DNA from 2 places in the Mesorhizobium sp. M0077 genome. Region 1 is predicted to be linked to the other one. Evidence: riboswitches for the same ligand, from Rfam matches in the RefSeq annotation. Region 1 holds a riboswitch; the other holds the start of a gene.

Evidence for each region. Region 1 has a riboswitch for cobalamin ahead of NKJ57_RS13895 (aromatic ring-hydroxylating oxygenase subunit alpha). Riboswitches for the same ligand answer to the same signal wherever they lie in the genome.
Region 2: linked by a shared signal. The riboswitch ahead of NKJ57_RS25490 (DUF1636 family protein) and the one ahead of NKJ57_RS13895 (aromatic ring-hydroxylating oxygenase subunit alpha) in region 1 are both predicted to bind cobalamin.

The regions. Positions count from the first base shown of each region.
Region 1 covers NZ_JAMYUL010000005.1:381,747-387,424, forward strand. Annotated here, with positions in the region: gene NKJ57_RS13895 (aromatic ring-hydroxylating oxygenase subunit alpha) at 10-1,257, opposite strand; cobalamin riboswitch at 1,375-1,576, opposite strand; gene NKJ57_RS13900 (DUF680 domain-containing protein) at 2,076-2,282, shown strand; gene NKJ57_RS13905 (DUF680 domain-containing protein) at 2,349-2,552, shown strand; gene NKJ57_RS13910 (DUF680 domain-containing protein) at 2,623-2,856, shown strand; gene NKJ57_RS13915 (ABC transporter ATP-binding protein) at 2,929-4,041, opposite strand; gene bglA (beta-galactosidase BglA) at 4,107-5,678, opposite strand, start outside.
Region 2 covers NZ_JAMYUL010000016.1:43,662-49,339, forward strand. Annotated here, with positions in the region: gene NKJ57_RS25470 (NADH-quinone oxidoreductase subunit C) at 1-229, opposite strand, end outside; gene NKJ57_RS25475 (NuoB/complex I 20 kDa subunit family protein) at 234-815, opposite strand; gene NKJ57_RS25480 (NADH-quinone oxidoreductase subunit A) at 806-1,171, opposite strand; gene NKJ57_RS25485 (winged helix-turn-helix domain-containing protein) at 1,499-2,701, shown strand; cobalamin riboswitch at 2,731-2,935, shown strand; gene NKJ57_RS25490 (DUF1636 family protein) at 2,974-3,402, shown strand; gene cobW (cobalamin biosynthesis protein CobW) at 3,405-4,457, shown strand; gene cobN (cobaltochelatase subunit CobN) at 4,476-5,678, shown strand, end outside.

The sequences.
Region 1 (5,678 bases):
TGCTCCAGCTCACGCGACGCTGCGTAGCGCCGGCCGGCCGCCTTCGGCAAGGCGCGGGCCGATGAAGGCCGCGTACCATTCGACGAACTGGATCACGCCGCCCTCGTGCAGCTCCGAATAGGGGCCGGGCTCATAGGCCGGAGACAGGATGCCAAAGGCGTTTTCCTCGACGATGCGGCGGTCCTGGTCGTTGGTCTCGGTCCAGACATGGGTGAGCTCCTCAAGGTTGTAGTCGACCCCCTCGACCGCATCCTTGTGCACCAGCCACTTGGTCGTCACCGCGGTTTCGGTGGCGCTGATCGGCAGCACCCGGAAGGTGACCGCATGGTCGATCAGTATGTGGTTCCAGGTCGTCGGATAGTGGTAGTGCATCAAGGTGCCGATGCGGTCGGCGGCAACAGTGTCGGACAGGTTCTTCGTCACCGCGCGCTTTCCGGACATCGTGTAGCTGACGGCATCGCGCAGCAGCGGCGCGCGGGTGGCGCGGTATTGCCCGGCCGGATCGATGCGGAACTTGCTCGGCAGGCCCGCCGCCTCGCATTTCGCCCAGTGCGCCAGCATCTCCGGATCGCTGTCGGCGCCCTGCACGCCGGTCACCGTCGGCGCTTCGGGGAATGTCTTGCACAGCTCTGGATGATTGCCGGCGCAGTGATAGCATTCGCGGTTGTTTTCCCAGACCAGCTTCCAGTTGCCCTTCTCGATGATGGTGCTCTCGAAGGCGACCTTGGCTTCATTCAGCCGGTGCGGCTTGAGGTAGGGCTCTATCATGGCGCGCATCGGCGCAAAGTCGGCAGGTTCTTTCGCCAGGCAGATGAAGATGTAGCCGCCGACGCTCTCGCAGGCGACGGGCTTCAGGCCGAACTGGCTCTTGTCGAAACCGTCGGCCATCTGGCGGGCAAACAGCAGCCGGCCGTCAAGCTCGTAGGTCCACTGGTGATAGGGGCAGACAAGCTTTGCCGCCATGCCCTTCTCAGTGTTGCAGACACGGCTGCCGCGATGGCGGCAGGAATTGTGAAAGGCGTTGATGTTGCCCTTCTGGTCGCGGACCAGCACCACCGGATAATCGCCGATCTGCACGGTGATATAGCTGCCGGGCTTCGGCAGTTCGCAATCATGGCCGATGAACAGCCAGTCGCGATACCAGATAAGCTCCATGTCGAGCTTGAAATAGTCCGGGTCGGTGTAGAAGGGCTGTTCCAGCGAAAAGCCTTGCTTGCGGCCGTTCAGGAGCCTCAGCATGTCGTTGCGCGTATCCATAGTTCTGTCCTCGTGGTTTAAGGACTGAACTTGGTGGTGATGGAGGAAGGATCGGACGCAGGCCGGCGCGGCGCCGGACATGCACTATCCACCTCTTGACCGCCCACCGCGATCAGTCGAGTCTATGCATCTCGGGCTGGTTTCCGGGCTCTGGAGTTGTCCTTGCGGACCATCGCGACACCTTCCCAGGCTCTTGCCCAGTGGTCTCCCGTTGCGACTTCAACTCCACCACCGTTGCGGGGGCAGCGCCGGATTCTGACCGGCTTCCCAATTCTCCGCTGCGTCGTCACGAAGCGGCACCTGAGATGCGATCATCTAATCACGGCAGCGATCGCGACGTCGGCATGAAAGCGACATCATATCCATGCGGCGCGACACGCGCGGCATACGCCCCCCGCCGCCGGTCAAAGAGCTGAGACGTTTCTTGCGACGCCATCATCGCCGTTTCGAATCGCTGCGGATCCAGTTCGATCGGGGGCAAAAAGGGCTCAACGGTATCGAAAAGTTACTATTAGCAATCTCTAATCGAACCGAACGGTTCGTTTCTGTTGACAATGCGTGCAGGACGGTGTGAACGACGGCCCGGAAACCGACATCGGAGCGAACCACTCGGTTCGGCATAAGCGACTGAAAACAATGCGATAAATGACCATAGAGGAACTTCCTGGCACAATTTCAAGGTGCAGGACCGTGGTCCACACGGAACAACTTCGTGATTGGAAACCAGCCTATGGCTTTCCCACATCGGGGCTGTCCGAACGACGCGAATTCCTCCCAAGACACGCCGCTAGACGGACAGACAAACTGGAGTACTAAAAATGAAAAAGATCATCCTCACTGCCGCAGCCGTTTTGGCGATCACCGGCAGCGCCTTCGCCGGTAGCGACAATTACGGTTCCAATGGTGCGAACCAGCCAGCCGTCTCGGTCGACAGCTCGTATACGGCTTCCATTCAGAAGCCGGCGCACGCTGACAAGCAGCCTGTCGTTCAGGGCGCCGACCGCGACCTCTACGGCAATCGCTGATCCCGACCAAAGAAGGGCGGCTAACCCGTCGCTCTCGGGATCCCAAAAAATTCAGGAGTATTTGAAATGAAAAAGATCATCCTTGCTGCCGCCGCCGTTTTGGCCATCTCCGGCAGCGCTTTCGCCGGCAGCGACAACTACGGTTCGAACGGCGCCAACCAGCCTGCGATTACGTCGACCGATAGTGGCCATACGGCTTCGGTTGAGAAGTCGGCTCCAGCCGAGCAGGCGCCTGCCCACGGTGCCGACCGTAACCTTTTCGGCCGCTAAAGCCGGTTTCCAGCACGTGGCGGGCTTATCCGCTGCAGCTGGCGGCATCAGAAAAATTCAGGAGACTAAAATGAAGAAGATCGTTCTCGCCGCCGCAGCCGTTCTGGCTGTTTCGAGCGCTGCCTTTGCCGGCAGCGACAATTATGGCTCCAATGGCGCCAACCAGCCGGCCGCTGCCGTCGACACCACCCGCACTTCGTCGACCGGCACCAACTCGGCGGTCTACAAGCTGCTGAACTCGTCGGACGACCAACAGAAGTTCGTTCCTCAGAGCAGCGACAGGGATCGGTTCGGCAACAACTAACAGCCGAAGCTTAAAAAAGAGCGGCGGGCCTAGCCCGCCGCTCTTTTTTCATGCCTGTACGACGCAGCTATCTCAAGCCGCCTTCACTTCCACCGGCTTGAGCGAGAAGGAGTGCCCATCGGCGTCGAAGATGTGCAGGTCCCCGGCATCCGCGGTCAGCCGCAGCTTTGCCCCGCGCTTGACCTCGACATTGCCGGGCAGCTTGGTCACCAATGGCAGGTCGGCGCGGCCGATATCGATATAGACCAGCTGCACCTCGCCGAGCTGCTCCACATAGTCCACCACGCCCTCGAAAAGATATTCCGTGCCGGTGGCGACCGACAGATCCTCCGGCCGCACGCCGAAGCTGACCGCCGCACCCTTGGCTGACGCCGGCGTTGCAATCGGCACCGTGGCCTTGCGGCCGCCGACATGGCTGACGATTGTCGGGTTGCCCGTCCTGTCGATCGTCGCCGGCAGGATGTTCATGGCCGGCGAGCCGATGAACTGGGCGACGAACAGATTGCCGGGCTTCTTGTAGAGGTCCATCGGCGTGCCGACCTGCTCGATATGGCCGTCCTTCAGCACCACGATGCGGTCGGCCAGCGTCATCGCTTCGACCTGATCGTGGGTGACGTAGATCATGGTCGTGGCAGGCATCGATTCCTTGAGCTTGGCGATCTCGATGCGGGTGGCGACGCGCAGTGCGGCGTCGAGGTTCGACAGCGGCTCATCGAACAGGAACACTTTCGGGTTGCGCACGATGGCGCGGCCAATGGCGACACGCTGGCGCTGGCCGCCCGACATCGCCTTGGGCAGACGGTCGAGATATTTGGTCAGTTGCAGGATTTCGGCGGCCTGCCGCACCCTTTTGTCGATCTCGGCCTTGCTTTCCTTGCCGATCTTCATCGAGAAGGCCATGTTGTCGTAGACGGTCATGTGCGGATAGAGCGCATAGGACTGGAACACCATGGCAATGCCGCGCTTGGAAGGCGGCACGTCGTTCACCACCTCGCCGGCGATCTTCAGCTCGCCGGAGGTGATCTCCTCAAGCCCGGCGATGGACCGCAGCAAGGTCGACTTGCCGCAACCCGACGGGCCGACGAAGACGATGAACTCGCCCGACTTTATGTCGAGGTCGATGCCGTGGAGAATGTGCAGATTGCCGTATGATTTCTTCACCTGTCTCAGCGTGACATCGGCCATAATTTCCTCCCGTGATTTCCCTAGAGAACCTGGATTTCCTCAAAAAATCCAGTTTCGTCAAAAACTCAGTCGATGCGCCCGAACCAGGCGCCGTAGCCGCCGAGGCGGATGGAACCTGTGCCGGATTGTCCCGAAAAACCGTGCCCGGCCAATGGCAGCAGCGCCTGACCACCGAGATCGACCTCGGCCGGCTTGCTGGCCAGATTGAAGACGCAGACGATCTGCTCATTGCCCTCACGGCGGGTGAAGGCGACGGTGTCGCCCTCGCTTTCGATGAACTCGATGTCGCCTTTGGCGAGGGCCGGATGCTGGCGGCGGTAACCGAGAAAGCGCCGGTAGTGCTCGAGCAGCGAGGCCGCGTCGCCCTGCTGAACATTGACCGCTTGCGACAAGTGCTTGCCCGGCACCGGCAGCCATGGCTTGGCCGTCGAAAAGCCGGCATTGCTGGCGGTTGCATCCCACACCATCGGCGTGCGGCAGCCGTCGCGGCCCTTGAATTCGGGCCAGAAGCGAATGCCGTAGGGGTCCTGCAGATCCTCGAACTGCAACTCGGCTTCGCCCAGCCCAAGCTCCTCTCCCTGATAGAGGCAGACCGAACCGCGCAGCGACATCAGCAGCGCCGAGATAACCTTCAGATAGGCGGCCGGGTCGGCTTCGTCGGCGGCCCAGCGCGAGGCCGGACGCATCACGTCGTGGTTGGAAAAGGCCCAGCACGACCAGCCGTCGCTGGCGACCTTGCCGAAGGCTTCCAGCACCTGGCGCACCTTGGCGGCGCTGATCTTTTCCGGCGCCAGGAAATCGAAGGAATAGCACATGTGGACGCGTTTGCCGCCGGCGGTGTAGGCGGCGACCACTTCCAGCCCACGCTGCGAATCGCCGACTTCGCCGACCGCGGCGGCCGCCGGATATTCGTCGAGCAGCGCCCGGAACCGTTCGAGGAAGGCAAGGTTTTCCGGCCGGCTCTTGTCGTAGATATGGTCCTGGTAGTTGTAGGGATTGACCGCAGGTGCTGTCTGGTCGTTGCGCTCTTCGGGCGGCAGCGGCGGATTGTTCTCCAGCCCCTGGCTGTGGAAGTAGAAATTGATGGTGTCGAGGCGGAAGCCGTCGACGCCGCGCTCCAGCCAGAAGCGGGTGACGTCGAGCAGCGCGTCCTGGACTTCCAGATTGTGGAAGTTGAGGTCCGGCTGCTCGGACAGGAAATTATGCAGATAATATTGCTGGCGGCTGGTGTCCCACTGCCAGGCCGAGCCGCCGAAGATCGACAGCCAGTTGTTGGGCGGCGTGCCGTCCGGCCTGGCGTCGGCCCAGACATACCAGTCGGCCTTGGGATTGCTACGGCTGGCGCGGCTCTCCTTGAACCATGGATGGTTGTCGGCGGTGTGCGACAGCACCTCGTCGATCATCACCTTGAGGCCGAGGTGATGGGCTTCCGCAACCAGCGCGTCGAAATCGGCGAGCGTCCCGAACATCGGGTCGACGTCGCAATAGTCTGAGACGTCGTAGCCGAAATCCTTCATCGGCGACTTGAAGAAGGGCGAAATCCAGATGGCTTCGACGCCGAGCGAGGCGATGTAGGGCAGCCTGCGGATGATGCCCTTGAGGTCGCCGATGCCGTCGCCATTGGAGTCCTGATAGGA
Region 2 (5,678 bases), on a different contig from region 1:
GATAGACGACATCGAAACGCTTGACGCGCGACGGGTAGTCGGCGCCGCAGATATCGATGATCGAAATGAACTGGCAGCCCGAATCGTCACGCAGGAAGCTTGTCACCTCGATCAGATTGTCTGTAGCAACCGAGATCGTCAGTTCGCCATAGGCAAGCACTGCATCGGTGACGCGGCCCGGCAGCTTTTCGCCGAGATAGGTCGACAGTTCGCTCAGGGATGCGGCCATGGGTCTACCGTTCGATCGTGCCGGTGCGGCGGATCTTCTTCTGCAGGAGAAGAATGCCGTAGAGCAGCGCTTCGGCGCTTGGCGGGCAGCCGGGCACATAGATGTCGACCGGCACGATGCGGTCGCAGCCGCGCACCACCGAATAGGAATAGTGATAATAGCCGCCGCCATTGGCGCAGGAGCCCATCGAGATGACGTAGCGCGGCTCCGGCATCTGGTCGTAGACCTTGCGCAAAGCCGGGGCCATCTTGTTGGTCAGCGTTCCCGCCACGATCATGATGTCGGACTGGCGCGGCGACGCGCGAGGAGCCACGCCAAACCTTTCAGAATCATAGCGCGGCATCGAGGTGTGGATCATCTCGACGGCGCAGCAGGCGAGACCGAAGGTCATGAACATCAGCGAGCCGCTGCGTGCCCAGGTGATCAGCGCCTCGGTCGAGGTGACCAGAAAACCCTTGTCGGCCAGTTCATTGTTGATCTCGAGGAAGAACGGATCGTCGGAACCGACCGGACGTCCGGTATTGGGGTCGATCAGGCCTTTGGGCTTCGGCGCGACGAGCGTTCCGGAACTGTCGTTCAATCCCATTCCAGCGCTCCTTTTTTCCACTCATAGGCAAAGCCGATGGTCAGCACCGCCAAAAACACCATCATCGACCAGAAACCGAGCATGCCGATCTTCGAGAACGACACCGCCCACGGAAACAGGAAGGCCACTTCCAGATCGAAGATGATGAACAGGATCGACACCAGGTAGAAGCGGATGTCGAATTTCATCCGGGCATCGTCGAACGAGTTGAACCCGCACTCGTAGGCGGAAAGCTTCTCCGGATCGGGATTGCGATAAGCCACCAGAAACGGCGCTATGATAAGCGCCAGGCCTACAACCGCGGCCACGGCGATGAAGAGGACGATGGGCAGGTATGAACTGAGGAGTACGTTCATGCTCGGCTTTCCGTTGGCGGCCAATCCACTTTGATTACAGCAACCAACCCTAATGCGGAAGCGCGACAGTTTAACCGCTGAACCGTTTTAGGTGCCTTTGCTGCAACGCGGCGAGGGTTAGCGCACGGCTTTCAGCGAAGCAAGTCAAACCTTGTTCAAAAGACAGTGCTGGACGGCAGGCCGGGAAAAACTGGTCCGATCTCCTCCTGTTTGATTTCCTTCATCTTTCACTCCAGTTTTGTCTCCTGACACATCTCCCGCCATTTGCCTGCTAGCATCACCGGAATCGCCGGCTAAAGTCGGGAAAATGGTTCGAGGCAAGACACTTTGACGAAGGACAAAATCTCACTCCCGACGGCCAGGCGCATCGCGCTCGCCGCGCAAGGATTTCTCGATCCGCGCCCGGGCGGCACGCCCGATCGCCGCCACCTCGCCCGCGTGCTGTCGCGCACCGGCTTGCTGCAGATCGATTCCGTCAGCGCGGTGGTGCGCGCCCACTATATCCCGCTCTATTCGCGGCTTGGCCCCTACCCGCTGGCTTTGCTCGACAATGCGGCCATCACCCGCAAACGCACGGTGTTCGAATACTGGGCGCATGAGGCCTCGTTCCTGCCGGTCGAGACCTACCCGCTGATGCGCTGGCGCATGCAGCGCGCTGAAAGCGGCGACGAAATGTATCTGGGCCTCGCCAAATGGGGCCGCGAGCACGCCGCCTATATCGAAGAGATCTACCGCGCGGTCGCCGAGCGCGGCCCGATTGCCGCTTCGGCACTGGAGGGCCAGAAAGGTTCGGGCGGCTGGTGGGGCTGGAGCCACGCCAAGCACGCCTTCGAATGGCTCTTCTGGGCCGGACGCATCACCACGGCGCACCGCCGTGGCTTCGAGCGTTTCTACGACCTGCCCGAGCGCGTGCTGCCGCAGGCGATCCTCGACCTGCCGGTGCCGGCGGCCGAGGACGCGCACCGCGAATTGCTGCGCATTTCCGCCCGCGCCCACGGCATCGCGACGTCGGGTGACCTGCGCGATTATTTCCGCTTGTCGCCGGCCGACATGAAGGGCCGGCTGGAGGAACTGGTCGAGATGGGCGAACTGCTGCCGGTAAACGTCGAAGGCTGGGACAAGCCGGCTTACCTCTATAGGGACGCCCGCCTGCCGCGAAAGATCGAGGCCCGCGCCTTGCTGGCCCCCTTCGATCCGGTGGTCTTCGAGCGCGCGCGCACCGAGCGTCTCTTCGATTTCCGCTACCGCATCGAGATCTACACCCCGGCCGACAAGCGGCAATATGGCTATTACGTGCTGCCTTTCCTGCTCGGCGACAAGATCGTCGCCCGCGTCGACCTCAAGGCCGACCGTCCCGCCGGCGTGCTGCGCGTCCACGCCGCCTACGCCGAACCCGGCGCGCCGCCGGAGACAGCTGCAGAGTTGTTCGAGGAATTGAAGCAGATGCAGGGCTGGCTTGGCCTTGAGCGCGTCGAAGTGACGCCGGCCGGCAATTTGGGGAAGCCTTTGGCCGACATCGCCATGTCGTAGCCGTGCGTTGACACAACTCCCCGCAACAGCCTAAATCCGTTCCAGACGGTCCCCTGCCCGCAACGGCAAGGGCCAAGAGGGAATGCGGTACGGGACGAAAATCCCAAATCCGCGGCTGTCCCCGCAACTGTAAGCGAAGAGCCAAGGCCGAAAGCCACTGGGTAACACCGGGAAGGCGGCTAACCAAGGCGATGACCCGCGAGCCAGGAGACCTGCCGTCTGAGACAAAGTATCCGATCGCCTGGCGGGTTTCCGGGCAAGGAGCACGGTTTTTGGACCAGAACAGCAGTTTTTCGGCTGGCACAGCGGATGTTTCGTCTGCCGATAGCGACGCGTTGGCTGGCGTGACCGTCATCGTCTGCGCCTCATGCCGCGATGAAACCGGCTCAGACGCTCACCCCCGCGCCGGCGAACTGCTGGCCGACGACACGCGCCTCGCGGCTGCCGATGACAACATCCGCGTCCGCACCGCCGAATGTCTCGGCAATTGCAAGCGCCGGCTGAGCGCTGCCATCCTGCGTGACGGCTGCTGGAGCTATGTCTTCGGCGATCTGACCGCAACCAGCGGCGCCGACCTCGTCACCGGCGCAAAGCTCTTCGCGACTTCGGCCGACGGCCTCATCCCGTGGCGCGGCCGGCCCGATAGCCTCAAGCGCGGCCTCGTTGCCCGCATCCCACCCCTCGATACGCTGAAGGACTGACGATGAACGCTTCAAACCCGGCCGGCAATCTCTCCCGTGTTCCCTGCACCGTCGTCACCGGCTTTCTCGGCGCCGGCAAGACGACGCTGGTCCGCCATCTCCTGGAAAACGCCGGGGGCAAGCGCATCGCCATCATCGTCAACGAGTTCGGCGACATCGGCATCGACGGCGAAATCCTGAAAGGCTGCGGCATCGACACCTGCCCCGAGGAAAACATCGTCGAACTCGCCAATGGCTGCATCTGCTGTACAGTCGCCGACGATTTCGTGCCCGCCCTCGACAAGATTCTCGCGCTGACGCCGAAGGTTGACCACATCCTGATCGAGACCTCGGGCCTGGCTCTGCCCAAGCCGCTGGTCCAGGCGTTCCAGTGGCCGAGCGTGAAGAGCCGGGTAACCGTCGACGGTGTCATCGCCGTGGTAGACGGCCCGGCGCTGGCCGAAGGCCGCGTCGCCAACGACATGGACGCTTTGCAGGCACAGCGCGCTCAGGACGAGACGCTCGACCACGACGATCCGGTCGAAGAAGTCTTCGAGGACCAGATCGCCTGCGCCGATTTGATCATCCTGTCGAAGAGCGATCTAATGGACGCCCCCGGTTCGGCCCGCGCCAACGCCATCATCAATGAACATTCCGCCCGCGCCGTGAAGATCGTGCCGACCGCACATGGCAAGCTCGATCCCTCGGTGCTGCTCGGCCTCGGCCTCGCCGTCGAGGACGACATCGAGAACCGCAAATCGCACCATGACGGCGCCTTCGACCACGAGCATGACGATTTCGACACCTTCATCGTCGACATCCCCTCGATCACCAACCCGGACGAACTGGCCAAGCGCGTCGCCACGGTTGCCGAGGAACAGAATGTGCTGCGTGTGAAAGGCTTCGTCGATGTCGGCGGCAAGCCGATGCGGCTTTTGCTGCAGGCCGTCGGCCCGCGCGTCAATCATTACTATGACCGCGCCTGGGCGGCTGAGGACGACCGCCGCTCGCGTCTTGTCGTCATTGGCCTGAAAGGACTGAACCGCCCGGCGATCGAGCGTATACTCGCCGGCTGATCCAAACCACGAGCCGAAATGCATATACTCACCACCACATCCGCCTCGCTCGACGATCTCGCCGAGCCCGTCGATCTCGGGCAGACGCCGGCGGATATCGTGGCGCTGTCCTTCACCGACAGCGACCTCGCCGGCCTCGCGGCGGCGTGGAAGGCCGATGCCGCCCGCCTGCCGTGGATGCGGCTGGCGGCGCTGCGCGACCTGCGCCATCCCATGTCCGTGGACCTCTGGATCGACAGCGTCGCCCGCCAGGCCAAGGTGATCTTGGTGCGCATCCTCGGCGGCTATGACTGGTGGCGCTATGGCTGCGACCAACTCGCGGTGACTGCTCGCGAACGTGGCATCAAGCTGGCGCTGCTGCCTGGTGAAAGCCATGACGAGGACCTCAGGCTGATCGAAGCCTCGACGCTGCCCCGCGCGGAGCTGGACGGCCTGCTGGGCTATTTCCGCGAGGGCGGGCCGGAGAATATGACAGCGCTGATGCAAAGATTGGCGGGGCTGGCGGGACGGGATGCGGCTTCGGCTGACCCGGTTAGCGTGCCGAAAGCTGGTTACTACGAGCCAGGTCGCGGCGTGGTGGGCAAGTTGGATTTGGCCAATGTCGGCGTTCCTTCACACCCCCCTCTGTCCTGCCGGACATCTCCCCCGCAAGGGGGGAGATCAGCCGTCACCAAAGCCGGCTCCTCTTCGGCCCCGTTGAACAGGAAGCTGTCTGGGTCATCTAAGATTGGCGAAACCGTTGACGACAGATCAATCTCCCCCCTTGCGGGGGAGATGTCCGGCAGGACAGAGGGGGGTGGGCGGGAACTCGGCGCAGACAACATCAACTCTCCCATCATCCCCATCCTCTTCTACCGCTCGATGCTGCTGGCCGCCGATGTCGCGCCAATCGATGCCCTCTTTGATGCACTCCGCCAGCGCGGCATGAGACCGGTCCCGATCTTCGTCTCCAGCCTGAAGGACCCGACGTCGCTGGCCTTCGTCGAGACCGCGCTCGCCTCGCTCAACCCCGCCGCCATCATCACTTCAACCGCCTTCGCATCCGGCGCCGAACCCGGCGTCCAAACCCTGTTCGACCGGGCCTGCGTGCCGGTCTTCCAGGTCATCGTCGCCACCACCCGCCGCGACGTCTGGGACAACAACCAGCGCGGCCTGGCGCCGGCCGACCTTGCCATGCATGTCGTGCTGCCCGAACTCGACGGCCGCATCCTGGCCGGCGCG